Regions from separate parts of the Micromonospora sp. NPDC002717 genome, predicted to be linked through region 3. Evidence: riboswitches for the same ligand, from Rfam matches in the RefSeq annotation. Region 3 holds a riboswitch; each other region holds the start of a gene.
What was found. Region 3 has a riboswitch for cobalamin ahead of cobN (cobaltochelatase subunit CobN). Riboswitches for the same ligand answer to the same signal wherever they lie in the genome.

Region 1 (10,378 bases), on a different contig from region 3:
GCAGGAGGCACCCGGGGGCAGCGGCCAGTCCGCCGGGTCCGGCCGTTCGACGACCTGGCGGTCCGGCAGCATGCCCCGCAGTTCGGTGCGGTACTGACCGATCCGCATCCGGTCGAAGTCCGCCGGAGCGAGGACCGCGTCGAAGGTGGCGAACGGGTAGTAGGCCAGTGACAGCACGCCGGCGACCACCACCGGGGCGGTCACCGCGACCACGAGGCTGCGCCGCACCCGCCGCCGCGCCTCACGCAACCCGGTCGCCGACGCCGGCCGGGCCGGACGTACGCCCTCGTCGGCGTCGACCGACGCGGCACCGGCGGCGTGGGGCAGGCGGGCGGTGACCTCGAAACCGCCGCCTCGTGGCCCGGCGCTCAGCGCACCACCGGCCAGCCGTACCCGCTCCCGCAGGCCCAGCAGGCCGGAACCCGTCGAGGACACGCCGGGCAGCAGACCACCCGGCGGCGGCTCGTTGACCACGCTCACCACCGTCTGCTCGGCCGAGCGGGTCAGCACGACGGTCACGGCGGCGCCCGGCGCGTGCCGGGTGGCGTTGGTCAGCGCCTCCTGGACCACCCGGTACACCGCCCGCTCGACCATCGGCGGTGCCGGCGCGTCGAGCCCGTCCCCGCTGAGCCGGACCGGCATCCCGGCGTCGCGGGCCCGCCCCACCAGGTCGGCGACACCTTCGGCGGCCGGCCGGGTCGGAGCCGGCGCGCCGTCCTCGCGGAGCACGCCGATGATCTGGGCGAGCTGCTCGGTCGCGGCGGTGACGCTGGCACGCAGCTCCCCCGCCGCCCGCCGGTGCCGCTCGTCGAGATCGGTGGCCAGCTCCAGCCCGCCGGCCTTCAAGGCGATCAGCGCCAGGTCGTGGCCCAGGGAGTCGTGCATGTCCTGCGCGATGCGGGCCCGCTCCCGCATCCGGACCCGCTCGGCGGCGGCGCGCTGCTGCCGTTCGAGCAGGTCGGCGTGTTCCCAGCCGGCGTGGACGAGCGCCCGCTGCTGGCGGCGGTAGCGGCCGACCAGCCAGGGGAACACCCCGACGAAGAGCAGGGTGGTGGTGAGGAAGAACCAGGTGGTCACGCCCGAGCCGAGGACGCCGACCGTCAGCGCGGTCCCGCCCGCCGCGATCGCGGCGAACGTGTACGCGGCCGGGCGGGCCCGGGGCATCCGCAGACCCACCAGGTAGCTCATCACCGGAACGGCGAACACGAAGTTGCCCTCGAACGCGGTCGGCACCACGACGATGAGCAGGGAGATCGTCGGGTGGTGCCGGCTGACCACCACCGCGAGGGCCATCAGCAGGAGCGAGCCCGCCAGCCGCCAGCCGGCGTACGGGCCGGTCGGGGCGACGACCAGGTCCCAGGCGATCGGCGCCGACAGGACCGCCCAGAGCGACACGTCGGTCAGGACCGTCACCCACGATCCGGCCCACCCGCCGGAGGGCGGCCCGCCGGACCGGGGAAAGGGCAGCCACCGCCGCCGCCCGCCGCGCCACCAACCTGCCACGCGGCCCAGGCTACAAAGCCCACCACCTGCGTCGTCACCCACGAAAGTCAGGTCGTCGGCACGACGGCCCGGGCAGCCCCGACCGCCTCACCCACCGGTGGGGAGCACCGGAGTGACCACCGACAGCTCCAGTGCGGCGGGCAGCGGCGCGACGCCCGGCCCGCCGGCGCGCACCCAGGCGGTGATGTCGTCGACCACGGAGTCGTGCAGGACGAGGCCGAACCAGACCGGCCGCGCGCCGGCCCGTCGCGCCGGCGGCGCGGGGTGGACGACGACCAGGTTGGACTGCGCGCAGAGGTCGAGGCAGGCGCTGACGCGTACCCGGTGCGGCGCCGGCAGCGCGGCCCGCAGTCGCCGCAGCTGCGCGTCGTGGTCGACGGCGGGGTGTTTGCGGGTGCTGCCACAGCAGCAGTCGCGGCACACGGTGACCAGACAGCCCGGTGCGTCGGTCATGTCCGACTCCTTGGTCCCGGTCGAGCCCGACGGCACGTGCCGGGTCATGACGCGGGCGGGTGGTAGGTGATGGTGGGCCGCCCGGTGCCCGGGTGCGTCGCCACGTCGGCCTGGACGCCGTAGACGTCGGCGAGCAGCCCGGGTGTGAGGACCTCGGCGGGCGGACCGGCGGCGACGACCCGGCCGGCGGCCAGGACGACCACCGTGTCGCAGAACATGGCGGCCAGGTTGAGGTCGTGCAGCGCGGCGAGGGTGGTGACCCCGGTGCGGCGGACCAGGTGCAGCAGCTGCAACTGGTGGCCGATGTCGAGGTGGTTGGTGGGCTCGTCGAGCAGCAGCAGGAGCGGTTGCTGGGCGAGCGCGCGGGCCAGCTGGACCCGCTGCCGTTCGCCGCCGGAGAGGGTGTGCCAGCGACGATCGGCGTACCCGTCGAGGTCGACCCGGGTCAGCGCGTCGGCCGCGGCGGCGCGGTCGGCGTCGCTGTCCGACCATCGCGAGCGTCGGTGCGGGGTACGGCCGAGCAGCACCACCTCCCCGACGGTGAGGTCCAGGTCGGTGTCGGCGTGCTGGGCGAGCAGCGCGGCACGGCGCGCCAGCGCGGCACGGGGCAGGGCGGCGACGTCGTCGCCGCCGACGGTGACCCGTCCGCTGTCGGGCGCGGCGAGCCGGGCGACGATCCGCAGCAGGGTGGTCTTGCCGCAGCCGTTGGGGCCGAGCAGCCCGACGAGGCTGCCCGCCGGCACGGCGCAGGTGACGTCGTCGAGGATCCGCCGGGCCGCGACGGCCCAGGACACGTCGGTGACGGTGAGCATCAGTCGCGCGCCTTCCGGCACCCGGCCCACCGTCCCCGGGGGGGTCGCCGCGAGTCGGCCGGCTGCGCCCGGTGCAGCAGGACCACGAAGGCGGGCACCCCGAGCAGCGCCGTCAGCACGCCCACCGGCAGTTCGCGGGGCGCGAACAGGGTCCGCGCGGCGGTGTCCACCCAGACCATGAAGATCGCGCCGGCGAGGACGACGACGGGCAGCAGGCGCCGGTGGTCCGCGCCGGTGAGGAACCGGGCGGCGTGCGGCAGGATCAGCCCGACGAAACCCACCGCGCCGCTGATGGCGACCAGCGCCGCGGTGAGCAGCGCGGTGGCGACCAGCAGCAGCCACCGGACCCGGGTGACGGGCACGCCGAGGGTCTCGGCGGCGTCCTCGCCGAAGGCGAAGGCGTTGAGCGTGCGGGCGTACGCCGCCACGAGGGTGAGCACGGCGGCCAGCACCGGTACCGCCCAGGCCAGGGCGGCCCAGTCGACGCGGGCCAGCGAGCCGGAGAGCCAGAAGGTGATGCTCTGCGTGGCGTGCGGGTCGGCGACCCAGACGATGACGAACGACGTCGCCGCCCCGCACAGCTGCGCGACGGCGACCCCGGCCAGCACCACCCGGGTGGGTGCCAGCGCGGCCCGCCGGCCGGCCACCACCGCCACGACGGCGAACGCGGCCAGCGCGCCGGTGAAGGCGCCCCCGGTGAGCGCCGCGACCCCGCCGCCGACGCCGAGGACGAGCACCGCGACCGCGCCGAGCGACGCCCCGGAGGAGACCCCGAGCAGGTACGGGTCGGCCAGCGGGTTGCGGGTGACGGTCTGCGTCACCGCCCCGACGGCCGCCAGCCCGGCGCCCACCACCGCGGCGCCGAGCACCCGGGGCAGGCGCAGCCGCCAGACGATGTGCTCGCGCAGCAGCGGCATGTCGGCGTGGGCCAGGCCCAGGCGGTCGGCCACGACGGCCCAGACCGTCGACACGGGGATGTCGGCCGGCCCGACGGTGACGGCCGCCCCGATCGACACGACCAGACCCGCCAGCAGCGTGACCAGCAGCGCGACCGTGCCCACGGGACGGACGGGCCGGCCGCGCCGGACCTCGGAGGCGGTGGCGCCGGGGTCCGCGCCGGCCCGACCGCGCACGGCGCGGCGACGGGCCACGGCGAGACGGTGGGCCACGGCGGTACGGCGCGCCACGGCGGTCAGCGGTTCGCTCCGGCGGGAAGCTGCGCCACCCCCGCGGCGAGCGCCTCGACGCCGAGCACCGCCCGCACCCCGGCGGAGGTGGACGAGAACGGGACGACGACGAACCGCTGCCCGGCCACCGCGGGCAGATCCTTGAGGGTGGGGTGCCGGGCCAGGAACGCCTGCTTCGCGGCGGCCGGGTCCCAGGTCGCGTCGACCAGCACGATCGCGTCGGGGTCGCGCGCGACGACGCTCTCCCAACTGGTGTCGGCCCAGCCGCCGGCGAGGTCGCCGAGGGAGTTGTCGACCCCGACCGCCGACATGATCATGTTGGGGCTGCCGCAGCAGGCGCCCACGCTCGGGGCGTCGGTGCCGGCGTCCCACCAGAGCACGGAGACGTCCCGCGTGCCGTCGAGCGTGGCGGCAGCGGCGGCGATCCGGGTGCGGTGGTCGGCGATGAGCCTCTCGGCCCGCTCCGGCACCCCGAAGACGGCCGCGACGTCCCGGATCTCGGCGAACACGTCCTCGACGGTGAGCTTCCCCGGCCGGTGCGGCTTCGGGCACCCGGCGGGTGAGAGGTAGGTGCCGATGCCGAGCCCCGCCAGGGCGGCCCGGTCGCCGACGCCCTCGTCACCGAAGGCGCTGTGGAACGAGGCGTAGACGAAGTCCGGCGCCGTCTCCAGGAGTTTCTCCTTGGCCGGGTACTTTCCGGACAGCACCGGCACCGATGCGTACGCGGCGGCGTGCTCGGGCAGGATCGCGTCGTCCAGGTACGCCGTGCCGGCCATGCGGTCGGCCAGGCCGAGCGCCAGCATGATCTCGGTGGCGGGCTGGTTCAGCGTGACCGCCCGCTGGGGCGGGGCGGCGACGGTGACCGGCGTGCCGCAGTTGGTCAGGGTGGCCGGCGCGCCGGATGCCGGGGCGGGGTCGTCGTCCGTGGCGCAGGCGCCGAGCAGGACGAGGAGGACGGACAGGGGCGCGGCTACGCGCCGGGACAGGGTGGACCGCACAGCGCGTACGCGCATCGGGACCGCCTTCCAGCACCTCGTGGACGGGTCATCGCAGTGCCGTGGCCGGTCTCCTGGCTGACGGGAGGTGCGTCCGTGGCCGGCCTTCCCAGGCGTGCGACACGCCCAGTGACCTCTGACGACGAGGGCCGCGGACTTCCCGATCACAGTGGCGAGGGCCGCACCGGTCTTCCACCGGCTTCCCGAACACCACGGCAGCGTCACCCTAGCCTGCGCCCGACCCCGAATGCCACGGTGACGAATGCCATGGAGCGGCCTTTCTCACCACTGTGGACGGTGCGGCGCGCGGCGGTTCACGCTTCCGGCGGGGGCGGAAGGTCGACGACCCGGGTCGCCCAGCGGGCCATCAGGGCCGGGTCGTGGGTGATCAGCAGGACCCCGGCGCCGTGCTGTCGCTGGTAGTCGGTGATGACGGCGGCGAGGTGGGCCTGGGTGGAGGCGTCGAGCATGGCGGTGGCCTCGTCGCAGAGCAGGTAGGCCGGCCGGTGCACGAGCGCCCGGGCGAGGCAGGCCCGTTGCAACTGCCCGTCGCTGACCGCGTGCGGGCGGCGGGCGAGCAGGTCCGTGGTGAGGCCGACGAGGTCGGCCAGCTCGGCCGCGCGGGCCCTGGCCTGCTCGGCCGGCACGCCGGTGGCGCGGAGCGGTTCGGCGACGATGTCCGCGAGGCTGAGCCGCGGGTCGGTGGCGGCGCGTGGGCTCTGGAACAGGATCGCGACGCGGGTGCGGACGGCCGCCGGCAGCCGGTGGCGGACTCCGGCGACCCGGTGACCGTCGAGGGTGACGTGCCCGGCGTCGGGGGCGTGCAGCAGGGCGAGTACCCGGGCCAGGGTGGACTTGCCGCTGCCCGAGGGGCCGCGCAGCCCGACCGTCTCGCCGGGGGCGACGTGCAGGTCGACGCGGTCGAGGACGCGCTGCCGACCGTAGGCGACGGTGACCTGGTGGGCGGCGAGCGCGGTGGCGGTCGCCTCCGGTCCGACGTGTTGACGGGTGGCCGTGGTCGTGGTCATGCCGGCGCTCCGACGGGCAGCGGGTGGTGGCAGGCGACCTGGCCGGAGCCGTCCACGACCGGGGTGGGCGGCGTGCGGCAGATGTCGGTGGCGCGGTCGCAGCGCGGGGCGAAGGCGCAGCCGGCGGGCAGGTCGGTGAGCATCGGCGGGTGGCCGGGCACGGGGCGGAACGCCCGCTCGGGCAGGGCGTCGAGCAGGCCGGCGGTGTAGGGGTGGGCGGGCGCGGCGAACAGCGCCTCGGTGGGCCGGCGCTCGACGACCCGGCTGGCGTACATGACGGCGACGGTGTCGGCGACGCGGCGGGCGGCGGCCAGGTCGTGGGTGATGAGCAGGACGGCGTTGCCGGCGTCGCAGCGGCGGCGCAGCAGGTCGAGGGTGTGGTCGACCAGGGGCCGGTCGAGGCCGGTGGTGGGTTCGTCGGCGAGCAGCAGCGGCGGGTCGGGGGCGAGCGCGAGGGCGGTGGCCAGGCGTTGCGCCATGCCGCCGGACAGCTCGTGGGGGTGGCGGTCGAGGTCGGCGGGGTCGAGCCCGACGTCGGCGGCGACCCGCTCGGCCGCCGAGGGCGCGTCGCGGCGGGCGTGCCCGTGGGCGCGCAGGGTCTCCGCCAGCAGCCGCCGGCCGGTGCGTACGGGGGTCAGCGCGGTGGCGGGGCTCTGCGGCACCAGCCCGACCGCGCGGCCGCGTACGGCGCGGGCGAGGTGGCGCTCGGTGCAGCCGATCAGGTCGACCTGGTCCCCGCCGGGCGGGCGCAGCCGGGCGTGGCCCGAGACGGTGGCGTTGCCGGGGAGCAGGCCGAGCAGGGCGTGAGCGAGCACCGACTTGCCGCAGCCGGACTCCCCCACCACGGCCACCAGTTCGCCGGGGTGGACGGTCAGGCGCAGGTCGGTGACGGCCCGCACCACGGCGTCGCGGAGCTGGAAGCGGACGGTCAGCCCGTCGACCTCCAGCAGCGTGGGGCGCGGGCCGGCGGCGGCGGCGCCGGCCGTGGCGGGCGTGGCGTCGCCGGTGGCGGCGGTGCCGGCCGTGGCGGCGCGGGGCTCGCGGGTGGTGGTCACAGGTTCAGCTCCGCTCGTACGCGCGGGTCGAGGCGGTCGCGCCAGCGGCCGGTGAGGGTGGCCAGGGCCAGCGTGACGACGACGAGGAGGAGGCCGGGGACGAGGCTGGCCCACCAGGCGCCGGTGAGCAGGGACCGCTGCCCGTCGTTGATCATGTTGCCGATGGAAGCCAGGTGCGGGGGCAGGCCGAGACCGAGGAAGGACAGCGCGGTCTCGTGCCAGACGGCGTGCGGCACCATCAGCGTGGTGGCCAGGGCCAGCCGGGGCAGCACGTGCGGGAGCAGGTGCCGGGTGATCACCCGCGCGCGGCTGGCGCCGCCGGCGATCGCGGCGTCGACGAACGGCCGGGTGCGCAGGCTGAGCAGCTCGGAGCGGACGATGCGGGCGGTGGAGAGCCAGTGTGTCAGCCCGATCGACACGATCACCGCGCCGAGGCTGGGGCGCAGCATCGCGACGATGAAGATGCCCAGCAGCAGGTGCGGCAGCGCCGCGATGGTGTCGACCACCCGCATCAGCACCCGGTCGACCCAGCCGCCGAGGGTGCCGGCAACCGCCCCGACGAGGCCGCCGATCACGGTGGCCACGAGCGCGGCGACCGCGCCGACGAGCAGGGAGACGCGCAGGCCGTAGAGGCTGCGGTGGGCCACGTCGCGGCCCAGGTCGTCGGTGCCGGCCGGGTGCGCGGCCGAGGGCGCGAGCCGGGTACGCGCCAGGTCGACGGCGCTCTCGTCGAGCGGCCAGAGGACGGGGGCGAGCAGGCAGGCGGCGACCGCGCCGACGAGCACGGCCCACGCGACCGTGGTACCGGCGCGGCCGGCACGCGGCTTCGGCCGCCGGACGCGGGCGGGGCGGGCGAGGTCAGTCATCGAGGCGTACCCGGGGATCGGCGGCGGTGTAGGCGAGGTCGGTGGCCAGGTTCGCGGCCAGCACCACGACGGTGGTGGCGAGGGTGGTCGCGGCCAGCAGCGGGAAGTCGCTGCCCAGCGCGGCCTGCACCGTCACCGCGCCGAGACCGGGCAGGGAGAACACGGTCTCGACCAGGACGGCGCCCCCGATCAGCTCGGGCAGGTGGGTGCCGACGAGGGTGAGGAACGGCAGCAGCGCGGTGCGCAGGGCGTGGCCGAACAGGACGGTGCGGCCGGGCAGGCCCCGGGCCCGGGCGGCGAGGACGTGGTCGTCGCGGAGGCTCTCGGCGACGGCGTCGCGGATGAACAGGACGAACCACGGCGCCTGGGCGACCGCCAGCACCGTCACCGGCAGGACCAGGTGCCGGGCCACGTCGGCGGGATCGGTGGAGGTGGCGGTGACGTCGGTGAGCCCGCCCGCCGGCAGCCAGCCGAGGGTCAGGGCGAACAGGGCGATCGCGGCCAACCCGATCCAGAACACCGGCATGGACTGCACCGCGTACGCGCCGGCGCGCAGCGCCCGGTCGAACCAGCCGCCGCGCCGGTACGCGGCCAGGGTGCCCAGCAGCAGGCTCGCCACGAGGACGAGGGCAAGGGCGGCGCCGACGAGCAGCAGGGTCCAGCCGGCGCGGGCGGCCAGCACGGAGGTGACGGGTTCGTGCCGGCTGGTCGACCAGCCCAGGTCGCCCTGGAGCAGGTTGCCCACCCAGCGGAGGTACTGCACCGGCAGCGGGTCGTCGACCCCCCAGTTGGCGCGGATCTGCGCCAGGTTCTCCTCGCTGGTGGTGAACGCCGCCGCGCCCGCGTACTGGTGGGCGGGGTCGATCGGCGAGGCCGCGCCGAGGGCGAACATGCCGACGCTGGTGGCGGCGAGGATCGGCACGGCCACCAGCAGACGCCGGCGGACCACGGCACCGGCTCCCGCCAGCCGTCGGCGGCGGGCGGGGGTGGCCGGTGCGGTCACTTCCTCGTCCAGGTGTGGATGTTCCACCAGAGGCTGTTGGCCACGTCGTGCTCGTGCGGCTCCACCCGCGGCGTCACCCCGGCGAGGCCGTCCTTCACCACGTAGGTGTGCTTGAGGTAGGTGAGGAACACCCACGGCAGGTCGGTGGCGAGCTGCTTCTGGAACGTGGCGTACGCGGCCTTGCGGGTGGCCGGGTCGGCGTTGTCGCGGGCGTCCTGCAACGCCTTGTCCACGACGGCGGACCGGTAGGAGCCGGGGTTGAAGAAGCCCTGGCCGGCGAAGTCGGAGCGGAACAGCTTGTAGGTGAGGAAGTCCGGGTCGTACGGGGTGCCGAAGCCCATGACCACCGCGTCGTGCTTCATCCGGGGGGTGATCGCGTCCCAGGTCAGGCCCTCCGGGGTGATCTCGATGCCGACCTTCTTCGCGTCGGCGGTCACCGCGAGGGCGAGTTCCTTGCGCAGGCTGTCGGTGGCGGGGTACATCAGCGCGAAGGCCGCCCGCCGGCCGTCCTTCGCGCGGATGCCGTCCGGGCCCGGCTTCCAGCCGGCGGCGTCGAGGGCGGCGGTCGCGGCGGCCGGGTCGGCGGTGGGCCTGCCGACGATCGACGGCTCGGCGAAATCCGACGACGACGGGACCGGCCCGAACGCCGGCTCACCCGCTCCGCCGAGCAGGCCGGTGACCATCGCCGCGCGGTCCACCGCCGCGTTCAGCGCCCGCCGCACCGCCGGGTCGCCGGTGACCGGGTTGCCCATCGGCAGCACCACGCCCCGGTAGTCGGCGGTGGACACCCGCTCCACCCGGTGGCCGGCCAGCCCGTCGAAACCGGCGGCGAGCTTCGGCGCCAGCTCCGCCGCGTCGAACTCGCCCGCCCGCATCCGCTGCGCGCGGACGTTGTCGTCGGGGACGAACGCGACCACGACGCCGGAGTTGGCGGGCCTGCCGCCCCAGTACTTCTCGTTGGCCGCGAGCACGAGCCGGTCGCCCGGCGTCCACGACGTCACCCGGTACGGGCCGGTGCCCACCGGCCTGCGGTTGAACTCGGCCTTGTTGACGTCCTGCCCGGCCAGCGCCTTGGCCGGCACGATGCCCAGCGCCAGCCGCTGCGGGAACGGCGCGTAGGCGTACTTCAGGGAGAACACCACGGTCGACGGGTCCGGGGCGGTGACCGAGGCGAGCATGTCGAGGTCGGAGCGGAGCGTGGAGTCGACCTTCGGGTCCAGCACCGCCTGATAGGTGAAGACCACGTCCTGGGCGGTCAGGGGGCTGCCGTCGTGGAACAGCACCCCGTCGCGCAGCTTCACGGTGACGGTCCTGCCGTCCGCCGACACGACCGGCAGCTCCCGCGCCAACGCCGGCACCAACTGGTTGCGCGCGTCGCGTTCGACCAGCCCGTCGAAGATCAGCGAGCCGCCGTCGACCCCGTAGTTGAGCACGGGGTTCAACGCCTCCGGCTCTCCCGCCGTCGCCACGACGAGG
Region 2 (10,378 bases), on a different contig from region 3:
GGCGGCGCTGATCCTCCACGTGACCGACCGGGGCGAGCGCCTCGGCGACGTGCTCGGCTCGATTGCGCAGGCGGCGGCGGCCGAGGTGGCCACCCGCCGGGAGATCGAGGCGAAGCGCACCCAGCCCCGGTTCGCGGTCCGCTTCCTCACCGGGATGACCCTCGCCACCGTCGCGTACGGGCTGCTCAACACCGAGTACGTCAGCCCGTACGGCACGCCCTTCGGGCAGCTCGTGATGGCGGCCCTCGGCGCGGCCTTCGTCGGCCTGCTGGCCTGGGTGCGGTCGATGAGCCAGCCGCGCCGGCCGGCGCGCTTCCTGCCCGCCCCCGACCCGCAGGAGGTGCTCGCGTGAGCGCGAGGAGTGAGCTTGCGAGCCCCGCAGTCGGGAACGAAAGGCCAGCCCCGTGAGTGTGGTGGTCCTCAACTGGCAGCTCGCGCTCGCCGTCTGCGGCGGGGCGACCGTCGGGCTGGGCGTCTTCCTGGTGGTCCGCGAGCTGGTGCCGGCCACCCCGGCGCTCGGGCCCGCGCTGCGCCGGCTGCACCAGCCGCCCGGCGGCGGGCAGCTCACCGCCCCCGCCGACCGGCGGCTGGAGTGGCTGACCGGGCTGAGCCGCTGGCTACGGCCACCGCACCGGCAGCTCGCCCTGATCGACCGGACCCCCGAGCAGTACGCCCTGTCGATGCTGCTCTCCGCGCTGATCGGGCTCGCCGCGCCGACGCTGCTCGGGGGCACCCTCCTCGCCGTCGGCGTACGGCTGCCGGTGGTCGTGCCGGTGCTCGGCAGCCTCGGGCTGGCGCTGCTCTGCGCCCTGGTCGCGCACCGGGCGGTGCTGGACCGGGCGGACAGGGCCCGCGACGAGTTCCGCCAGGCCGTCTGCACCTACCTGGACCTGGTCGCGTTGCAGCTCGCCGCCGCCCACGGGCCGGTGCAGTCGCTGGAACGGGCGGCGGCGGTCTGCGACGGCTGGGTCTTCGACCGCATCTCGGAGGCGCTGCGGATCGCCCAGATGCAGATGCACTCGCCCTGGGACGAGCTGCGCGACCTCGCCGAGCGCATCGGCATCCCGGAGCTGGGCGACGTCGGGGCGATCATGCGCTCCTCCGGCAGCGAGGGCGCGCAGGTGCACGAGACCCTGCGCAGCCGCGCGGACTCACTGCGCGACCAGATCCGCACCGACAACCTGGCCCGGGCCGAGGGGGTGACCAGCCGCCTCGACATCCCCGGGGCGCTGCTCGTCTTCGTCCTGCTCGGCTTCGCCGTCTACCCGTTCATCGCCCGCCTCTGATCCGACCCCGAGAGAAGGAGCCCGTCATGTCCGTCATCACCTACCTGCACGTCGCGCTGGCGGCGCGGCTCGCCGAGCTGCGCCGCGACGGCGAACGGGGGGACAGCCCCGTACCCACCGCCGTGATCATCTTCGGCCTGGTCGCCGTCGCGATGGCGGTCACCGCCGCCGCCCTCGGCGCGGCCAACGACTGGATGGACAACATCCCGAAGCACCAGGACCCGAAGTAGCCCTGATCCGTGAGCCGCGCAGACTCCTCGCCGGGGCGCCGGGCGGTCACCGTCGCCCGGTGCCCCGCCCTGGCCACCGCCCGCCGCCCCGGCCTGGCTGTGGCCCGGCGTCCCGGCCTGGCTGTGGCCCGGCGTCCCGGCCTGGCCGTCGCCCGGCGCCTGGCAGCCGGCGGGACCGACCGGGGGGCCAACCCGGTCGAGCTGGCGGTGGCCATGCCGGCGATCCTGCTGCTGCTCTTCGCCTCGATCCAGACGGCGGCCTGGTTCGTCGCCCGTTCCACCGCGCTGAACGCCGCACAGAGCGCGGTCAACGCGCAACGGCTGCACCAGGCGCCGCCCGGGGCCGGCGAGGCCCGGGCCACCCGCTTCCTGCGGGCCGCCGGCGGCTGGCTCGTCGACTGGGACAAGCCCGCCCCGAGCTGCGAGAGCACCACGACCGAGGTGACCTGCACGGTGCGCGGTCGCTCCCTGTCGGTCGTCCCGGGGGTCGACTTCCCGGTGCGGCAGACCGCCCACGGGACGGTGGAACGGTGGACCACGCCGTGAGCCGTACCGCCGAGCGGGGCTCGGTCTCGATCGAGGTGGCGGTGCTCGCCCCGGCCTTCATCGCGCTGATCGTGCTGGCCGGGGTCACGGGGCGTACCGCCGTGGCGGCCGAGGCCATCGACGCCGCCGCCCACGACGCCGCCCGCGCCGCGTCGATCTCCCGGGACGCCCGCACCGCCCGCGCGGAGGCCCGGGACGCGGCCCGCCGGCAGCTCGACTGGCGGGGCCTGGCCTGCGCCGGCAGCCCGGAGGTGACCTTCAGCGGCGCGGTACGCGGCAGGCCCACCACCCTCGACGCGGCATTCCGCAGCCCCGCCGGGCAGGACGCCTCAGTCACCGTGCGGATCGCCTGCACCGTCTCCTACCGGGACCTGCACCTGTCCGTCCTGCCCGGGATGCCCGCCGGCAAGCGGGTGTCGGCGAGCTTCACCTCGCCGCTGGACCGCTACCGGAGCCGGCGATGACCGCCGGCCTCACCTCGCCGCTGGACCGCTACCGGAGCCGGCGATGACCGCCGGTCGGGTCCGGCCGGCTCCCGCCGCCCTCGGCGACGAGGGACGGGTGAGCGTCTTCCTCGCGGTGGCGATGGTCGGGATCCTCGCCGTCATCGGCATGGCCTTCGACGGCGCCGGCCAACTGCGCACGTTGCAGCGGGCCGACAACCTCGCGGCCGAGGCCGCCCGGACCGGCGGTCAGGCCATCGACCGGGCCACCGCCATCGAGGGCGGGCCCACCCGGATCAACCGGCCGCAGGCCCGCCGGGCCGTCGCCGACTACCTCGTCGCCGCCGGCGCCGCCGGCCACACCGTCAGCTTCCCGGTCGTCGACGGGGAAACCAGGGTCCGCGTACGCGTCACCGTCACCCACCACAGATCCATGCTCGGCCTGTTCGGCTTCGACGAGACCGTCACCGTCTCCGGCGAGGCGACCGCGCGGCCGCTCACCGGAGCACCGTAGGAAGGAAGGCAGCCATGGCCGCTTCGGGTCGTTCCGTCGTACGGCGGACCGGACGGATCCTGACCGGGTTCGGCGCGCTCGTCGTGCTCTGCGCGGTGCTGGTCGGCGCGCCGGTGGCGCTGCTCGCCCTCGCCGGCAACCCGCTGCCCGACCACCTGCCCACCGTCGGGGAGATCGGCGCGACGCTGACCAGCCGCGACGACGGGCGCCTCTTCCTGCGCGCACTGGCGCTGGCCGGGTGGTTCGGGTGGGCGACGTTCGCCTTCTCCGTGTTGGTGGAACTCTGCGCGCAGGCGCTGCGCCGGCCGGCACCCCGGCTGCCGGGCATGAGCCGCCAGCAGCGGGCCGCCGCCGCCCTGGTCGGGTCGGTCGCGCTGATCATCGCGGCCAGCCCGGCGGCAAGCGCGGCAACGGCCGTCGCCGGCCCGTACGCCCTGCCGGCAGCGCCGATCGCAACCGCGCCGATGGCTGTCCCGCCGCAGGCCACCTGGCCGGCCTCCGCCGCTCCGGCCGTCCAGGCTGGCCCGGCTCTGCCGCCCGCCCGCGCAACCCACGTCGATCTGGCGACTCAGGCCGCGCAGCCTGCTCCGGTCACGCGGGCTGCTCCGGCCGCGCAGGCTGCTCCGGTCACGCGGGCTGCTCCGGCAGTACAGGCTGCTCCGGCCGCCTCGGCGACGCAGGCGGCCTCGGCGGCGCAGCCTGTTCCGGGGGCCTCGGCCGACGGGGCGGCGGTCTACCGGGTGGCCCGGGGCGACCAGCTGGGCAGGGTCGCCGAACGCTACCTCGACGACTTCGACGACTACCGTGAACTGGCCGCGCTGAACCGTATCGACGACCCGGACCGGATCCACCCGGGCCAGTTGCTGAAGCTCCCGCAGGAGGCCGAGGACCGGGGCGCCCGCCGGCACGCCACCGGCCGCCTCGTCGCCCGTCCCACCACACCCCTGCCGGCGCGGCCGGCCCCACAGCCCGCCCCGGAACAGGTCACCCCGGAGCGGGCGACGCCCCCGGCGCAGGCGCCGCCGCCGGCCGACGCGCCCGGCGACGAGGCCCCGACGCTGACGGTCGGAGCGGCCCGGGCCGGCGAGCCCGACCGCGTGAACCGGCCGCTCGCGGTCTCCGCCGTCCTGGCGGTGGCGAGCATCGTCGGCGCGCAGATCGGCGCGGTCCTTGGCCTGCGCGGCCGCCCCGCCCGCGTACCGGCAGGCGTGGCCCGCACCGCCACCACACGCCGTCGAGGCGCCGCGGGTACCGGGCGGGACGGAGGCAGCCGCGGCGGAACCGGACGCGCGACGGGACACAAGGGAACCGGACGGAACCGGACAGCATCCGACGGAACCGGACGGGACGCGAATCCCCGGGACGCCGGCGCAACCACCCACACCGGCACAACCGCGATTCCCCGCAGCAGCACCACTCCAGGCGGCCACGGCGACGCGGCCACCACCCCCCGCCCGGTGGCCGCCCTGACCCGGGCCCACGCGGACACCACCCGCGAACCCCAAATCGGCCGCCACCGCCGCCCCTAACCCACCCCACCCACCCCCCGAACGCCTCGTTGATCAAGAAGTTGTTGCAGCGACACGCCGATCAGGACGCAACAACCTCATGATCAACGGCATGAGGGGTGGGAGGGCGGGTGGGTGGGGTGGGTGGGGTCAGGGGAGGCGGGTTTCCAGCATGCCGTTGACGATGCGGGTGGGCAGGACCTGCTGGTCGTTGCCGGACGGCCCGTGCACGACCTCGCCGCCGTTGAGCCGGAACGTGCTGCCGTGCCACGGGCAGACCACGCACGCGTGCCCGTCGATCTCCTGCACCTCGCCCTCGCCGAGCGGGCCGCTCTGGTGCGGGCAGCGCTCCAGCATCACGGTGACCTCGTCGCCGTGCCGGTAGAGGATCACCGAGACGTCGTCGATCTCCCGGGTGATCAGCTTTCGCTGCGGCAGGGCGGACATGTCCGCGATCGAGTGCCAGCCGTCACTCATCCGGTGCAGCTCGGAAATGCTCTGGTTGACCTGCGCGCCCTGCTTGTACGCCAGGTGCCCGCCGATGTACGCCCCCATGCTCGCGGCGCTGAGCCCGAGGAAGCCGAGCGTACGGCCGAGGTTGTGCCGGCCGGTCATCCGGGCGGCCATGGAGCCGGCGTAGAACGCCAGGCCGACGCTGTTGGAGGCGGCGTGCACCAGGCCGATCCGGCGCTGGTCTCGGGCGAGGGCCGCCCAGTCGTTGAGCCCGGCGACCGCGGCCGGCAGGGCGCTGACGGTGCCGACCGCGCACAGCGCGGTGGCGGCGCGGCGCTGCCCCGGCATCAGGTCCAGCACGGCCGTGCTGAGCCACGCGCCGACCGGCACCTGCACCATCGCCGGGTGCAGCGGGTGCCCCAGCCACACACCGTGCAGCAGGTCGCGGACGCGTCTTGGGCGGAGGGTGGCCTGGACGGCCCGCTGCAACCGGTCGCCGATCCGGTCCAGCGCGGAGGCCTGCTCGATCTTCGTCATGAGTGCTCGCACCCGGACCGACTTCCCGGCAGGAGCGACCGCAAACCGGTCTCCGGTGACGGATCCGCAGCGGTACGTGACGAGGCCCCTGCCGACCCGGAACCGGGCGGGCCCCGGCCGGATGGGGCCCACCCTCCGCGATGGTGCGGTCAGCGGTCCGGCGGCGTCCAGCGGTCGTGGTGGATCGCCTCGGCCAGCGGGCGCTTCTGCCGCCAGCCGTGCCGGGCCAGGTCGGGCACGGCCTCGAAGTGGGTGACCGGCCCGAGGCAGAGCCACGCCACCGGCCGTACGCCGTCGGGGATGCCGAGCAGCTCGGCCAGCCAGGGCTCCCGGTAGAACGACACCCACCCGACGCCGAGCCCCTCGGCGGTGGCGGCCAGCCAGAGGTTCTGGATGGCGAGGCAGGCCGAGTAGAGCCCGGTGTCGGCGATGGCGTGCCGCCCGAGCACGGCGGGGCCAGCGCGGGCCGGGTCGTAGGTGACCACCACGGACAGAGTGGACTCCAGCACCCCGTCGATCTTGATGCGGGCGAACCGCTCGGCCGCCTCCCCGTCCAGGGTGGCGGCGAAGGTGTCCCGCTCGGTCAGGACGTGCTCGTGAAACCGGCGCCGCAACTCGGGGTCGCGGACGAGGACGAAGTCCCAGGGCTGGGAGTAGCCGACGCTCGGCGCGGCGTGCGCCGCGGTCAGGACGCGGTGGAGCGTCCCGTCGGGCACCGGCGCCCCGGTGAACTGGCCGCGGACGTCCCGGCGGCGATGGATGACGTCGTAGAGATCCAAGGCAGGCTCCCGCTGCGCTCGGCCCACGCTCCGGGCGTGGGCACGTGGCCGCGAGGCCGGTCTTCGGACTCCCGGATCGACGCCTGGCCGTCCGCCTTCCCGGCCCGGGCGGGCCAGTGGCTGCGCTCTCGCGCGTGGACGGTGGCTCCCCGGTCACCGCGGCGGGCCCGTGCCGGATTCGCACCGGCTTCCCGATTCTCCCCGCTCGCGCGGGGCACCTCACATGATCGTGCCGCCCGGCATGCTAGCGCCGCGCCACGCGGACCCGCCGCCCCGCCGCCCGGGCCGGCCCGCCAAGGGCCGGGCCCGACCGCCGGCCGGGCGTGGAAATCCGGTCGCGGGCCGCGCCGTCCGCGACCAGTGTGGTCCGGGTGTACGCACTCGCCTCCCGCCCGCTGCCGGCCGGCCACCCGGCGGCCCGGCTGACCGTCGCCCTCGGCCGACCCCGGGCCGTGCCGCCGCCGCTGCTGATGCTGCTGGGCATGCTCTCCACGCAGGTCGGTGCGGCCGTCGCCAAGCAACTCTTCGGCAGCACCAGCGCCGGCGGTACGACCACGCTGCGGCTCGGCTTCGCCGCGCTGATCCTGCTGCTCGTGGCCCGGCCCGGGCTGCGGCTGGGCTGGCGCGCCGCCGGCCTGGTCGGGGCGTTCGGGCTCACCCTGGCGCTGATGAACCTCGCCTTCTACGCGGCGCTGCACCGGGTGCCGCTCGGCGTGGCGGTCACCATCGGTTTCGCGGGACCGCTGCTGGTGTCGCTCGCCGGCAGCCGCCGGCCCGCCGACGTGGCGTGGGCGGTCCTGGCGGGCGGCGGGGTGCTGCTGATCAGCGGGCTCGGCGGGACCGGGGTGGACCGGGTGGGGCTGCTGCTGTGCGTCGCCATCGCGGTCGGCTGGGCCGGGTACGTACTGCTCGGCAAGGCGGTCAGCGCCCGCGTGCCGGGCAGCCAGGGTCTCGCGCTGGGGATGGCCGTCGCCGCGCTCGCCGTACTGCCGTTCGGGGTCGCCGGCAGCGGCACGGCGCTGCTCGATCCGTGGACCCTCGCGCTGGGCGTCGCGGTGGCACTGCTGTCGTCGGTGCTGCCGTACTCGGCCGAACTGGCCGCGCTGCGCCGGATGCCGGCCCGGGTCTTCGCGATCCTGCTCAGCCTGGAGCCGGCGATCGGCGCGCTGGTCGGGCTGGTCCTGCTGGGCGAGCTGCTGGCCTGGCCGCAGGCGGCCGGTGTGGCGTGCGTGGTCGGCGCCGCGCTGGGCGCGACCCTGGTCCGCCCCCGCGCCACGAAGGCGCGCTGACGCCCCCTGGCGCCGCCGGCACCACCGGGGCATGCTGTGCCGATGGGCGTACGCGTCGAGCACGACGGGCCGGTGACCACGGTGATCCTGGACCGTCCGGCGGCCCGCAACGCGGTCGACGGGCCGACGGCCCGGGCCCTGGCCGACGCGTTCCGCGCCTTCGAGGCCGACCCCGACGCGGCGGTGGCCGTGCTCTGGGGCGCCGGCGGCACGTTCTGCGCGGGGGCCGACCTGAAGGCGATCGGCACCCCGAGCGGCAACCGGGTCGAGCCGGAGGGGGACGGCCCGATGGGCCCGACCCGGATGACGCTCGGCAAGCCGGTGATCGCCGCGATCTCCGGTCACGCCGTGGCCGGCGGGTTGGAGCTGGCGCTCTGGTGCGACCTGCGGGTCGCCGAGTCCGACGCGGTCCTCGGGGTGTTCTGCCGGCGCTGGGGGGTGCCGCTGATCGACGGGGGGACGGTCCGGCTGCCCCGGCTGATCGGCGAGAGCCGGGCGATGGACCTGATCCTCACCGGCCGGCCGGTGCCGGCCGAGGAGGCGTACGCGATGGGGCTGGTGAACCGGCTGGTCGCCCCGGGTGAGGCGCGGGCGGCGGCCGAGCGGCTGGCGGCCGAGATCGCCCGGCACCCGCAGACCTGCCTGCGTAACGACCGGGCCGCCGTGCTGGCCGGCGCGGGCCAGCCGGAGCCGGCGGCGCTGGCGACCGAGCTGGCGTACGGGATGGACTCGCTCGCCGCCGACGCGGCGGCCGGGGCGGCCCGGTTCGCCGCCGGTGCCGGGCGGCACGGCGCGGCCGTCTAGCGCAGGCGCCGCAGCGCGGCCGTCTAGCGCTGGCGGCACGGCGCGGCCGGCTAGCGCAGGTGCCGCAGCGCGTCCTCGATGGCACGGTGGAACGTCGGGTAGGCGTAGATCATGTGCCGGAGCCGGGCCAGCGGCACGGCCGCGTGCACCGCCACCACCAGGCCGGAGAGCACCTCGCCGCCGGCCGGCCCGACCGACGTCGCGCCGACCAGCACCCCCTGGTCGGCGTCGGCGACCAGCTTGACGAAGCCCTCGTTGCCGCTCTTGTGGATCCAGCCGCGCGCCGACGACGGCAGCTCGGCGAGGCCGACCTGCACGTTGATCCCGCGCTCGCGGGCCTGCCGTTCGGTGAGGCCGACCGCGCCGATCTCGGGGTCGGTGAAGGTGACCCGGGGCAGCGCGCGGTAGTCGGCGGGCGGCACCGCGCCGGCGGAGGCGCCCGGCCCGGCGGTGCCGGACGCGCTGACCACGCCGGCCGCGCCGCCCGTCACGCGGGCGGTGCCGCTGGCGTCCGGCCCGCCGTCCGCGCGCCGGACGTGGTCGAGCACGTCGGCGACGACGATCCCCGCCTGGTACATGGCGACGTGGGTGAACGCGCCCTCCCCGGTGACGTCGCCGACCGCCCACATCCCGTCGGTGACGCGCAGCCGGTCGTCGACGGCCAGGTACCGCTGGCCGGCGTCCACCCCGACGGTGTCCAGGCCCAACTCGTCGAGGTGGGCCCGACGGCCGGTCACCACCAGCAGCCGCTGCCCGGTGAACTCCGCCCCGTCGGCCCCGCGCAGCGTGAAGCCGCGCCCGTCGTGGCGGACCCGCTCCGCCCGTACGCCGGTGTGGATCTCCACCCCGTCGGCGCGCAGCGCGGCGGCGGCCACCTCGGACGCCTCCGGCTCCTCGACCGCGAGCACGCGGTCCGCCGCCTCGACGACGATGACGCGGACGCCGAACCGGGCGAACACCTGGGCCAGTTCCAGGCCGATCGCGCCGCCGCCCAGCACCAGCAGCGACTCCGGCAGCTCCTCGACCTCGATCGCCTGGCGGTTGGTCCAGTACGGCGTGTCGGCCAGCCCGTCGACCGGCGGCACGGACGGCTTGGTGCCGGTGCCGAGCACGATTCCGTGCCGGGCCTGGAAGACCCGCTCGCCGACCCGGACCCGGCCGGGGCCGTCGAGGCGGGCGCTGCCCCGGACGAACCGGCCGCCCTTGCCGGTGAAGCGTTCCACGGCGACCGTGTCGTCCCAGGTGTCGGTGGCCTCCTCGCGGATCCGCTTCGCCACGGGCGCCCAGTCGGGCCGGACCTGGGCGGTGCCGGCGAGCCCGTCGACCCGGCGCGCCTCGGCGATCGCGTTGGCCGCCCTGATCATCATCTTGCTCGGGATGCATCCCCAGTACGGGCACTCCCCGCCGACCAGGTCACGCTCGACGCCGACGACGGTCAGCCCGGCCTCGGCGAGCCGCCCGGCCACCTCCTCGCCGCCGACCCCGAGCCCGACCACGACCACGTCCACCAGTTCCGGCTCCGCCATCCCGCCAGCATTCCGCACCACCCGGTCTCCGACCACCCGGCCGGCGCGATATTCGCTGCCCGGGCGGTGGTCGGCCACCTACGGTGGCCGGATGCGCGCCCGCTTCTCCGCCGTCCACGACTGCTTCGCCGACCTGCTCGCCAGCGGCCGGGAGACCGGGGCCGGCCTGGCGATCTGGTACGACGGGGAGCCGGTCGTCGACATCGTCGGCGGGGAACGGTCGCCGGGGCGGCCGTGGCTGCCGGAGACGCTGGTGAACGTCTACTCGGTCGGCAAGCCCGTCGCCGCGCTCTGCCTGCTGATGCTGGTCGACCGGGGCCGGCTCGGCCTGGACGACCCGGTCGCCGCGCACTGGCCCGGCTTCCGCACCGCGGCCACCGTCCGGCAGGTGCTCGCGCACACCGCCGGACTACCGACCTTCCCGGTGCCCCGGCCGGCCGCCGCGATCGCCGACTGGGACCTG
Region 3 (10,378 bases):
ACGGCAGGTCGGCGGCCACGTCGAGGGTGCGACTGTCGGTCATGCCGAGCGGGGCGAAGACCCGCGTCCGCAGGTACTCGTCGAACGGCAGCCCGCTGACCACCTCGACCAGTCGCGCGGCCACCTGGAAGTTCGGGTTGTGGTACTCCCACCTCGTGCCGGGGACGGCGGCCAGCCGGGCCGTACGCATCCCCGCGACGGCCTCCCGCAGCGAACCCGGCTGCCGCCTGCTGAACGCGGGGAACGTCGTGTCCGACATCCCGGAGGTCTGGTCGAGCAGCTGCCGCACGGTGATCCGGGCCGCCCGGGGGTCGTCCATCGTGAACTCCGGCAGGTGCCGGTGGACCGGGCCGTCGAGTTCCACCCGGCCCGCCTCGACCAGCTGCATCACGGCGAGGGCGGTGAACGACTTGCTCACCGACGCCACGGCCATCGGGGTGCGCGCCGTGATCGGGTCGCCGGCGGGGGTGCGGCCGTACCCGGCGGCGTGCACCACCTCGGTCCCCCGGGTGACGGCCACCGCGGCGCCGGGCAGCCCGGTGGCGTCGCGGTACTGGCGGACGGCGGCGTCGACGGCGGCGGCGTCGATCCCGGCCGGGGGCGCGGCCGGGGCCGCCGGGGCGGGCGGCGCGGCGAGCGCCACCGCACCGGCCAGGACGAGGAGTCGCGTGATCATGGTCGGAGTTTCGGCCGGTCGGGGACCCCGCACATCGGATCGTGGTCCGAACCCGGGATCGGACCGTGGTCCGACGCCCGGCGGCCGGCCGGTGGATACGGTGGTCCGGTGGTCACCTCGGGGCGGCTCGGGCTGCGGCAGTTGATGGCGTTCGACGCGCTGGTGGGCGTCGCCCTCGTGCTCCTCACGGTGTTCCGGACGCCCGGCGCCCCGGCGCTCGCCGGTGGCCTGGCGGTGCTGTTCGGGGCTCCGCTCGCCGTCCGCCGGCGCTGGCCGGCGCCGGTGCTCGCCGTCGTGGTGCTGGCGGGGGCGGTGGCGGTCGCCGTCGGGGTGGCCGGCGACGCGGTGGTGTTCGCGGTCGCGTTCGCGCTCTACCCGGTCGCGCTGGCCACCTCCACCCGGGACGGCGTGTCGGCGCTCGTCGTGGTGCTGGCCGCCCTCACGGGCGCGGGGCTGGCGGGCGGCACGGTCCCCGGGCTGCCGATCGTCCCGACCCGGGCGGGGGAGGAGTCGTTCGCCGCCACGCCGGTTCCGGTCCTGCTCTACGCCGCGACCGTCGTCGCCGCTTCGTGGGCGCTCGCCCGCGCGGTGCGCGCCCGTCGACGTCACGTCGCCCAACTCGCCGCGTCGCGTGCCGACCAGGCGGTGGCCGAGGAACGGTTGCGCATCGCCCGGGACATCCACGACGTGGTCGGGCACAGCCTCAGCCTGATCGCCATGAAGGCGGCCGTCGCCAACCACCTGGCGGACAGCCATCCCGAGCAGGGCCGGGCCGCCCTGGGCACGATCGAGCGGGTCAGCCGGAGCGCGCTCGACGACATCCGGGTCGTGCTCGGCGCGCTGCGCGACCCGGCCGACACCGCGCCGAGCTTCGCCGAACTCGACCGGCTGGTCGAGGCCGTCCGGTCCGCCGGTGTCACCGTCGACGTCGACGGGGCGGCCGACCTGACCCGGGTACCCGCGGCCGTGCAGGCCTCGGCGTACCGCATCGTGCAGGAGGCGCTCACCAACGTGCTGCGCCACGCCGGCCCGACCCGCTGTCGGCTCGCCGTGGCGGTCGAGCCCGGGGTGCTGGCGGTCGCCGTCGTCGACGACGGGGGGTCGGGGCGCGCCGTCGGGCCGCCCGGCCACGGGCTGCGGGGCATGCGCGAGCGTGCCGTGATGCACGGCGGTGCCCTGGAGGCCGGCGTCGAGCCCGGCGGCGGCTTCGCCGTGCGCGCCCGGCTGCCGTTCACCCCGGCGGTGTCGGACGATGGGTGAGCCCGTACGCGTGCTCCTGGCCGACGACGACGTGCTGCTGCGCGGCACCCTCCGGCTGCTGGTCGACGCCACCCCGGGAATGACCGTGGTGGCCGAGGCGGGCACCGGCCGGGCGGCCGTCGAACTCGCGGGGACGTACGCGCCCGAGGTGGTGCTGATGGACGTCCGGATGCCCGAGATGGACGGCATCACCGCCACCGAGCAGGTCACCGCCGGCCGGGACGCGCCCCGGGTGCTCGTCCTCACCACCTTCGACCTCGACGATCACGTGTACCGGGCGCTGCGGGCCGGGGCGAGCGGCTTCCTGCTCAAGGACACGTCCCCCGTCCGGCTGCTCGACGCGATCAGGGTGGTCGCCGCGGGCGAGGCGCTGCTGGCACCCAGCGTCACCCGTCGGCTCATCGCCGAGTTCACCCGGATGCCGGCGGCCCGACGGGTGCCGGGACGGCTCGACGGGGTGACCCCGCGGGAGCGGGAGGTGTTGACGTTGATCACCCGTGGGATGTCCAACACCGAGATCGAGCAGCACCTGCACCTCAGCCGGGGCACCGTCAAGACGCACATCGGCCGGTTGCTGACGAAGCTGGGCGTCCGCGACCGGGCGCAACTGGTGATCGCGGGCTACGAGTCGGGGCTCGCCGACCGGTGAGGTGACGTCGACCGTCGCGCACGCCGCGCCGGCCCGGCGGGGTCGGCGTCCGATCCCGTCGCGTTGACCTGGGGACCGGGGGTGTGGCAGCATTCGCGGCCTGACGGCAGTGAAGGAAGCCGGTGTGATTCCGGCGCGGTCCCGCCACTGTCACCGGGGAGCGATCCCCCCTCGTGAGTCACGGCCGTGCGTGCGCGGTTGGAAGACCGGGGGTGAGCGTCGATCCGGGAGCCAGGATACTTCGGCCGTCGGGAGTGACCCCAGGGCGTGGATACCCGAGGAGGACCCGATGACGCACCGCGTCTCCGCCATCGACGATCATCGTCGCATCGTGCCCGGCCGCGCCAGCGCGCCGGCGAGCAGCCGCGTTTCCGTAGCCCCGTCCGGCCGCCGCGCCGCGCGTCCGGCCGGCCGTGGTGTGCCCGCCCCCGGCCGCCCCGCAGCGGTCGGACGCGTCGCCCGTCCCTGACGCCCGCACCGCGCCGCCCGATCCCGCCGGCCCGCCGGTGAGCCGCTTCCCGGCCCGCCGTACCCGCTGAACCGCGCCCACCCCTCGTACCGCCCGATCGTCCTCGCGTCGATCCGGGCGTCACTCTCCGGAGCCGTCCGTGCGCATCCTGCTGCTGTCCACCGCCGACACCGACCTGCTCGCCGCCCGCGCCAGCGGCGCCGACTACCGCCTCGCCAACCCCGCCCGGGTCGCCGCCGACGCCGTGCCCGCGCTGCTCGACGGCGTGGACCTCGCGGTCGTACGCCTGCTCGGCGGCCGGCAGGCGTGGCCGGACGGGCTCGCCACGGTGCTGGCCTCCGGCGTGCCCACGGTCGTGCTCAGCGGCGAGGCCCTGCCGGACGCGGAACTGATGGCGGCCTCCACCGTCCCCGCCGGGGTGGCCACCCAGGCGCTGGCCTACCTGGTCGAGGGTGGCCCCGGGAACCTCGCCCAGCTCGCCCGGTTTCTCTCCGACACGGTGCTGCTCACCGGGGAGGGGTTCGCCCCGCCCGCGCCGACCCCGACGTACGGCGTCCACGGTGACCGTCCCGTGCGGCCCGACCGGCCGACCGTCGGGATCGTCTTCTACCGGGCGCACGCCCTCGCCGGCAACACCGGCTTCGTCGACGCCCTCGCCGACGCCGTCGACGCGGCCGGCGGCAACCCGCTACCGATCTTCTGCGGCTCGCTGCGCGGCCTCACCGCCGGCGCGGGACCGCTCGGGCTCTTCGGCCGCTGCGACGCCCTGCTGGTCACCGTGCTCGCCGCCGGCGGCACGGTCGCCGCCGACGCCTCCGGCGGGGGCGACGAGGACGCCTGGGACGTGGGGGCGCTCGCCGCCCTCGACGTGCCGGTGATCCAGGCGCTCTGCCTCACCAGCACCCGCGAGCAGTGGGCCGGCAGCGACGCCGGACTGTCCCCGCTGGACGCCGCGATGCAGGTGGCCATCCCCGAGTTCGACGGCCGGATCGTCACCGTGCCGTTCTCGTTCAAGCGGATCGACGCCGACGGGCTCTCCAGCTACGTCGCCGACCCGGAGCGGGCCGCCCGGGTGGCCGGCATCGCCGTGCGGCACGCCCGGCTGCGGCACGTGCCCAACGCCGACAAGCGGCTCGCGGTCGTGCTCAGCTCCTACCCGACGAAGCACTCCCGGGTCGGCAACGCCGTCGGCCTGGACACCCCGGCCTCGGCCGTCCGGCTGCTGGCCGCCCTCGCCGAGGCCGGCTACCACCTCGGCGACGCCCCGGTGCCCGACGACGGGGACGCGCTCATCCACGCCCTCATCGCCGCCGGGGGACACGACGTCGAGTGGCTCACCCCGGAACAGCTCGCCGCCGCCGAGGCGCGGGTGCCCGGGGGGACGTACCGGCGCTGGTTCGACCAGGCGCCGGCGGAACTGCGGGAGCGGATGCTCGCCCACTGGGGGGAGCCGCCCGGCGGGCTCTACACCGACGGCGGGGACATCGTGCTGGCCGGGCTGCGCTTCGGCAACGTGGTGCTGCTGATCCAGCCGCCGCGCGGCTTCGGCGAGAACCCGATCGCCATCTACCACGACCCGGACCTGCCGCCCAGCCACCACTACCTGGCCGCGTACCGCTGGCTGGCCGCGCCCGCCACCGACGGCGGCTTCGGCGCGGACGCGGTGGTGCACCTGGGCAAGCACGGCACCCTGGAGTGGCTGCCCGGCAAGGGTCTCGGGCTGGCCGCCGACTGCGCCCCCGACGCCGTCCTCGGCGACCTGCCGCTGGTCTACCCGTTCATCGTCAACGACCCCGGCGAGGGCACCCAGGCCAAGCGCCGCGCGCACGCCGTCGTCGTCGACCACCTGGTGCCGCCGATGGCCCGCGCCGAGACGTACGGCGACCTGGCGAAGCTGGAGCAACTCCTCGACGAGTACGCCACCGTGCAGGCGCTCGACCCCGCCAAGGTGCCCACCGTGCAGGCGCAGATCTGGGCCCTGGTGCGCGCCGCCGAGCTGCACCACGACCTGCACGCCGAGGACATGCCGGCCGCCGAGGACTTCGACGACTTCGTGCTGCACCTCGACGGGTACCTCTGCGAGGTCAAGGACGTGCAGATCCGCGACGGCCTGCACATCCTCGCCGCCGCGCCCACCGGCGAGCCCCGGGTCAACCTCGTCCTCGCCGTGCTGCGCGCCCCGCAGGTCTGGGGCGGCGCCCGCGCCCTGCCCGGCCTGCGCCAGGCCCTCGCCGCCGCGTACGGGCTCGACGAGCAGGCGCTGCTCGCCGCGCCGGGCCAGCGGCTGGCGCTGCCCGAGGCGCTGACCGACACCGTCGACGGGCCGGCCGGCACCGCCGCCGACGCCGTCGACCTGATCGAGGCCCTCGCGCGCCGGCTGGTCGTCGGCATGGAGACCCTCGGCTGGGACGCCGACAAGGTCGACGCCGTGGTCGAGGAGGTCACCGGCCGGGCCGTCCCGGACGCCGCCGCCGTGCTCCGCTTCGCCGCCACCGAGCTGGTGCCCCGGCTGGACCGCACGACCGACGAGATCGACCGGGTGGTGGGCGCGCTCGACGGGCGGTTCGTGCCGCCCGGCCCGTCCGGCTCGCCCACCCGGGGCCTGGTCAACGTGCTCCCCACCGGCCGGAACTTCTACTCCGTCGACCCCAAGGCGATCCCCAGCCGCAACGCCTGGGACGTCGGGGTGGCCCTGGCCGACTCGCTGCTCGCCCGGCACCTCGCCGACACCGGCGAGTACCCGCGCTCCGTCGGCCTGACCGTCTGGGGCACCAGCGCCATGCGCACCCAGGGCGACGACGTCGCCGAGGTGCTCGCGCTGCTCGGCTGCCGCCCCACCTGGGACGACCGCTCCCGCCGGGTCACCGGCGTCGAGGTGGTGCCGCCGGCCGAGCTGGGCCGCCCCCGCGTCGACGTCACCGTGCGGATCTCCGGCTTCTTCCGGGACGCCTTCCCGCACGTGGTCGCGCTCATCGACGACGCGGTGCGGCTGGTCGCCGCCCTGGACGAGCCGGCCGAGCAGAACTTCGTCCGCGCACACGTCGCCGCCGACCTCGCCGAGCACGGCGACGAGCGGCGGGCCACCGCCCGCGTCTTCGGCTCCAAGCCGGGCGCGTACGGGGCCGGGCTGCTGCCGCTGATCGACTCCCGTAACTGGCGCAGCGACGCCGACCTCGCCGAGGTGTACGCCGTCTGGGGCGGCTACGCCTACGGCCGGGGGCTGGACGGGCGGGAGGCGCGCGCCGACATGGAACGCTCCTTCGCCCGGATCGCGGTGGCGGTGAAGAACCAGGACACCCGCGAGCACGACATCGTCGACTCCGACGACTACTTCCAGTACCACGGCGGGATGGTGGCGATGGTCCGTCACCTCACCGGCGCCGCCCCGGCCGCGTACGTGGGGGACTCGGCGATGCCGCACGACGTGCGCACCCGCACCCTCGGCGAGGAGACCCGGCGGGTGTTCCGGGCCCGGGTGGTCAACCCGAAGTGGATCGCCGCGATGCGCCGGCACGGCTACAAGGGCGCGTTCGAGCTGGCCGCGACCGTGGACTACCTGTTCGGCTACGACGCCACCGCCGGCGTCGTCGACGACTGGATGTACGAGCACCTCGCCGCCGCGTACGTCTTCGACGAGACCACCCGGGAGTTCCTGGAGCAGTCGAACCCGTGGGCGCTGCGCGGCATCACCGAGCGGCTCCTCGAGGCGGCCGACCGGGGCCTGTGGGCCGCGCCCGAGCCGACCACCCTGGACCGGCTCCGCGAGACGTACCTGGCCAGCGAGGGCGACCTGGAGGACCGCTCATGACCACCTACCCGTTCAGCGCGGTGCTGGGCATGGACGACATGCGGCTCGCCCTGCTGCTCAACGCGGTCTCCCCGGCGATCGGCGGGGTGCTCGTCCGCGGCGAGAAGGGCACCGCCAAGTCGACGGCCGTGCGGGCCCTGGCCGCGCTGCTGCCGCCCGTGGACCGGGTGGCCGGCTGCCGCTTCGCCTGCGACCCCGCCGCCCCCGACCCGTCCTGCCCGGACGGCCCGCACCCCGACGGGCCGGCCGCCGAGCGGCGTCCCGCCCGGCTGGTGGAGCTGCCGGTCGGCGCGGCCGAGGACCGGGTGGTCGGCTCGCTCGACCTGGAGAAGGCGCTCGGCGAGGGCGTCCGCGCCTTCGAGCCGGGCCTGCTCGCCGCCGCCCACCGCGGCGTGCTCTACGTCGACGAGGTCAACCTGCTCCACGACCACCTGGTGGACCTGCTCCTCGACGCCGCGGCGATGGGCCGTTGCCACGTGGAGCGGGAGGGCGTCTCGGTCAGCCACGCGTCCCGGTTCCTGCTGGTCGGCACGATGAACCCGGAGGAGGGGGAGCTGCGCCCGCAGCTGCTGGACCGGTTCGGGCTGACCGTGGAGGTCGGGGCCAGCCGCGACCCGGCCGTACGCGTCGAGGTGGTCCGCCGCCGGCTCGCCGCCGACGCCGACCCGGCCGGCTTCGCCGCCCGCTGGGCCGACGCCGACGCGCAGGTCGCCCGCCGGGTCGCCGCCGCCCGGCAGCGGCTGGAGCGGGTGCTGCTGCCCGACGCCGCACTGCGCCGGATCGCCGAGGTGTGCGCGGCGTTCGACGTGGACGGCATGCGCGCCGACATCGTCACCGCCCGCACCGCGCTGGCGCACGCCGCCTGGCACGGCCGGGACGTGGTCACGGTGGAGGACGTCCGGGTCGCCGCCCGGCTGGCGCTGCCGCACCGCCGCCGCCGCGACCCGTTCGACACGCCCGGACTGGACGAGAAGCGCCTCGACGAGGCCCTGGACCGGGCCGGCGACGACGATCCCGACGACCCGGGCGGCCCCGGCGGTCCCGGCGACGGCCCGTCCGGCGGACCCGACGGTCCCGGCCCGCACGGCGGCCGGGGCGGCCCCGGCCGCACCCCGGACGACGGCGGCTCCGGCGGGACACCGCCGGCCGGTCGCGACGAGCCGGCCCCCGGGCGCGGCGAGGCCGCCGACGGGGACGGCGGCGACGGCCCGGTGCCCGACAGCGGCGACCCGGCGCAGGGCCGGTACGACGACGACCCGCCCGGCCCGGCCGACGGAGGCCCGGTCGACGGCGGCGGTCCCGGGCCGACCGGCTCGGCGGACGGCCGGCCCGGCGCCGGCGGGCAGGCGGTGGCCGTACCCCGGCAGGGGCTCAAGGCACGGCTACTGACCGCGCCCGGGATCGGCGACGGGGTGCCCGGCCGACGCTCCCGCGCCCGCACCGGGCGGGGCCGCACCACCGGGGCGCGGGTGCCGGCCGGCCGGGCCGGCGTGCTGCACCTGCCGGCGACCCTGCGGGCCGCCGCCCCGCACCAGGGCGCCCGGGGGCGCGTCGCCGGGCCGCTGCGGCTGCGCCCCGACGACGTCCGCGAGGCCGTCCGCGAGGGACGCGAGGGAAACCTGGTGCTCTTCGTGGTCGACGCCAGCGGCTCGATGGGCGCCCGGGCGCGGATGGCCGCCGTCAAGGGCGCCGTGCTCGCCCTGCTCACCGACGCCTACCAGCGCCGGGACAAGGTCGCGGTGGTCGCCTTCCGGGGAGCCGCCGCACAGACCCTGCTGCCGGCCACCTCCTCGGTGCTCGCGGCCTCGACGCGGCTGGCCGAGCTGCCCACCGGCGGGCGTACGCCGCTGGCCGAGGGGCTGCTCGCCGCCGCCGACCTGCTGCGGGTGGAGCGGCTGCGCGATCCGCGCCGCCGCCCCCTGGTACTGGTCGTCACCGACGGCCGCGCCACCGCCGGGGAGCGCCCGCTCGACCGGTCGGCCCGCGCGGCGGCCGTGCTCGCCGCCACCGGCGCCCCCTGCGTCGTCGTGGACTGCGAGAGCGGCCCCGTCCGCCTCGGCCTGGCCCGCCGCCTCGCCGCCCAACTCGGCGCCGACCACCACCGGCTCGACGAGGTCGCCACCGCCCCCCTCACCGACCTCGCCGCCGCCACCGCCGTGGCGCAGAACAGGAGTGTTGCCTGATGCCGCAGGGAAAGCCGTCCCACGTGCCCGCCGACGGGTTGACCACGCGGCAGCGACGCAACCGGCCGCTGCTGCTGGTCCACACCGGACAGATGAAGGGGAAGTCGACCGCCGCGTTCGGGCTGGCGCTGCGCGCCTGGACCGCCGGGCTGCCGATCGGGGTGTTCCAGTTCGTCAAGAGCGCCAAGTGGCGGGTGGGCGAGGAGAACGCCTTCCGCGCCCTCGGCGAGGTGCACGAGCGCACCGGGCAGGGCGCCCCGGTGGCCTGGCACAAGATGGGCGAGGGCTGGTCCTGGATCCAGCGTGGCGGCGAGGCCGACCACGCCGCCGACGCCCTGGAGGGCTGGCGGCAGATCCAGCGCGACCTGGCCGCCGAGCGCTACGGCCTGTACGTGCTCGACGAGTTCACCTACCCGATGAAATGGGGCTGGGTGGACGTCGACGAGGTGGTCGACACCCTCGTGAACCGCCCCGGGTTCCAGCACGTCGTCGTCACCGGCCGCGACGCCGACCCGCGCCTGGTCGACGCCGCCGACCTGGTCGCCGAGCTGACGAAGGTCAAGCACCCGATGGACGCCGGCCAGAAGGGCCAGAAGGGCATCGAGTGGTGACGGTCGAGCCGGGGGCGCCGTGGGCGCTGCCCCGGGTGGTGGTCGCCGCACCCGCCAGCGGGCACGGCAAGACCACCGTCGCCACCGGGCTGCTCGCCGCGCTGCGCCGCCGTGGCCTGGCCGTCAGCCCGCACAAGGTCGGCCCGGACTACATCGACCCCGGCTACCACGCGCTCGCCGCCGGTCGCCCCGGCCGCAACCTCGACCCGTGGCTGGTCGGCGAGGAGCGGATCGCGCCGCTGCTGCGGCACGGCGCCGCCATCCCCACGCCCGCCGACATCGCCGTGGTCGAGGGGGTGATGGGGCTGCACGACGGCGCGGTCGGCCGCCGCGGGTACGCCTCCACCGCGCACGTCGCCCGGCTCGTCGACGCGCCGGTGCTGCTGGTGCTGGACACCACCGCGCAGGGCCGTTCCGCCGCCGCGCTCGCCCTGGGCATGGCCGCGTTCGACCCCGGCGTGCGGATCGGCGGGGTGATCCTCAACCGGGTCGGCTCTCCCCGGCACGAGTCCCTGCTGCGCGACGCCCTCGCCGAGGTGGGCGTGCCGGTGCTCGGGGCGGTCAGCCGCGCCGCCGAGGTCGCCGCCCCGGCGCGCCACCTCGGGCTGGTGCCCGTCGCCGAGCGGGCGCCGGAGTCGCTGGCCATCGTGGCCGCCCTCGCCGATCTCGTGGCGTCCACCGTGGACCTCGACGCGGTGCTCGACCTGGCCCGCACCGCCGGG

Region 1: it holds a riboswitch for cobalamin, as region 3 does, so the genes downstream of both, ABT006_RS00605 (ABC transporter substrate-binding protein) here and cobN (cobaltochelatase subunit CobN) in region 3, are expected to answer to the same signal.
Region 2: it holds a riboswitch for cobalamin, as region 3 does, so the genes downstream of both, bluB (5,6-dimethylbenzimidazole synthase) here and cobN (cobaltochelatase subunit CobN) in region 3, are expected to answer to the same signal.

What each region holds. Positions count from the first base shown of each region.
Region 1 covers NZ_JBEOVW010000001.1:114,660-125,037, forward strand. Annotated here, with positions in the region: gene ABT006_RS00585 (sensor histidine kinase) at 1-1,413, opposite strand, end outside; gene ABT006_RS00590 (hypothetical protein) at 1,591-1,956, opposite strand; gene ABT006_RS00595 (ABC transporter ATP-binding protein) at 2,001-2,789, opposite strand; gene ABT006_RS00600 (FecCD family ABC transporter permease) at 2,768-3,919, opposite strand; gene ABT006_RS00605 (ABC transporter substrate-binding protein) at 3,961-4,968, opposite strand; cobalamin riboswitch at 4,998-5,180, opposite strand; gene ABT006_RS00610 (ABC transporter ATP-binding protein) at 5,265-5,978, opposite strand; gene ABT006_RS00615 (ABC transporter ATP-binding protein) at 5,975-7,033, opposite strand; gene ABT006_RS00620 (ABC transporter permease) at 7,030-7,899, opposite strand; gene ABT006_RS00625 (ABC transporter permease) at 7,892-8,929, opposite strand; gene ABT006_RS00630 (ABC transporter substrate-binding protein) at 8,899-10,378, opposite strand, start outside.
Region 2 covers NZ_JBEOVW010000001.1:453,123-463,500, forward strand. Annotated here, with positions in the region: gene ABT006_RS02245 (type II secretion system F family protein) at 1-352, shown strand, start outside; gene ABT006_RS02250 (type II secretion system F family protein) at 414-1,286, shown strand; gene ABT006_RS02255 (hypothetical protein) at 1,313-1,516, shown strand; gene ABT006_RS02260 (TadE family protein) at 1,640-2,062, shown strand; gene ABT006_RS02265 (TadE/TadG family type IV pilus assembly protein) at 2,047-2,526, shown strand; gene ABT006_RS02270 (hypothetical protein) at 2,570-3,019, shown strand; gene ABT006_RS02275 (LysM peptidoglycan-binding domain-containing protein) at 3,034-4,548, shown strand; gene ABT006_RS02280 (Rieske (2Fe-2S) protein) at 4,678-5,517, opposite strand; gene bluB (5,6-dimethylbenzimidazole synthase) at 5,667-6,296, opposite strand; cobalamin riboswitch at 6,334-6,528, opposite strand; gene ABT006_RS02290 (EamA family transporter) at 6,668-7,585, shown strand; gene ABT006_RS02295 (crotonase/enoyl-CoA hydratase family protein) at 7,628-8,389, shown strand; gene ABT006_RS02300 (dihydrolipoyl dehydrogenase family protein) at 8,440-9,915, opposite strand; gene ABT006_RS02305 (serine hydrolase domain-containing protein) at 10,007-10,378, shown strand, end outside.
Region 3 covers NZ_JBEOVW010000010.1:110,046-120,423, forward strand. Annotated here, with positions in the region: gene ABT006_RS17205 (serine hydrolase domain-containing protein) at 1-676, opposite strand, end outside; gene ABT006_RS17210 (sensor histidine kinase) at 785-1,936, shown strand; gene ABT006_RS17215 (response regulator) at 1,929-2,585, shown strand; cobalamin riboswitch at 2,698-2,827, shown strand; gene cobN (cobaltochelatase subunit CobN) at 3,194-6,862, shown strand; gene ABT006_RS17225 (VWA domain-containing protein) at 6,859-9,045, shown strand; gene cobO (cob(I)yrinic acid a,c-diamide adenosyltransferase) at 9,045-9,656, shown strand; gene ABT006_RS17235 (cobyrinic acid a,c-diamide synthase CobB) at 9,653-10,378, shown strand, end outside.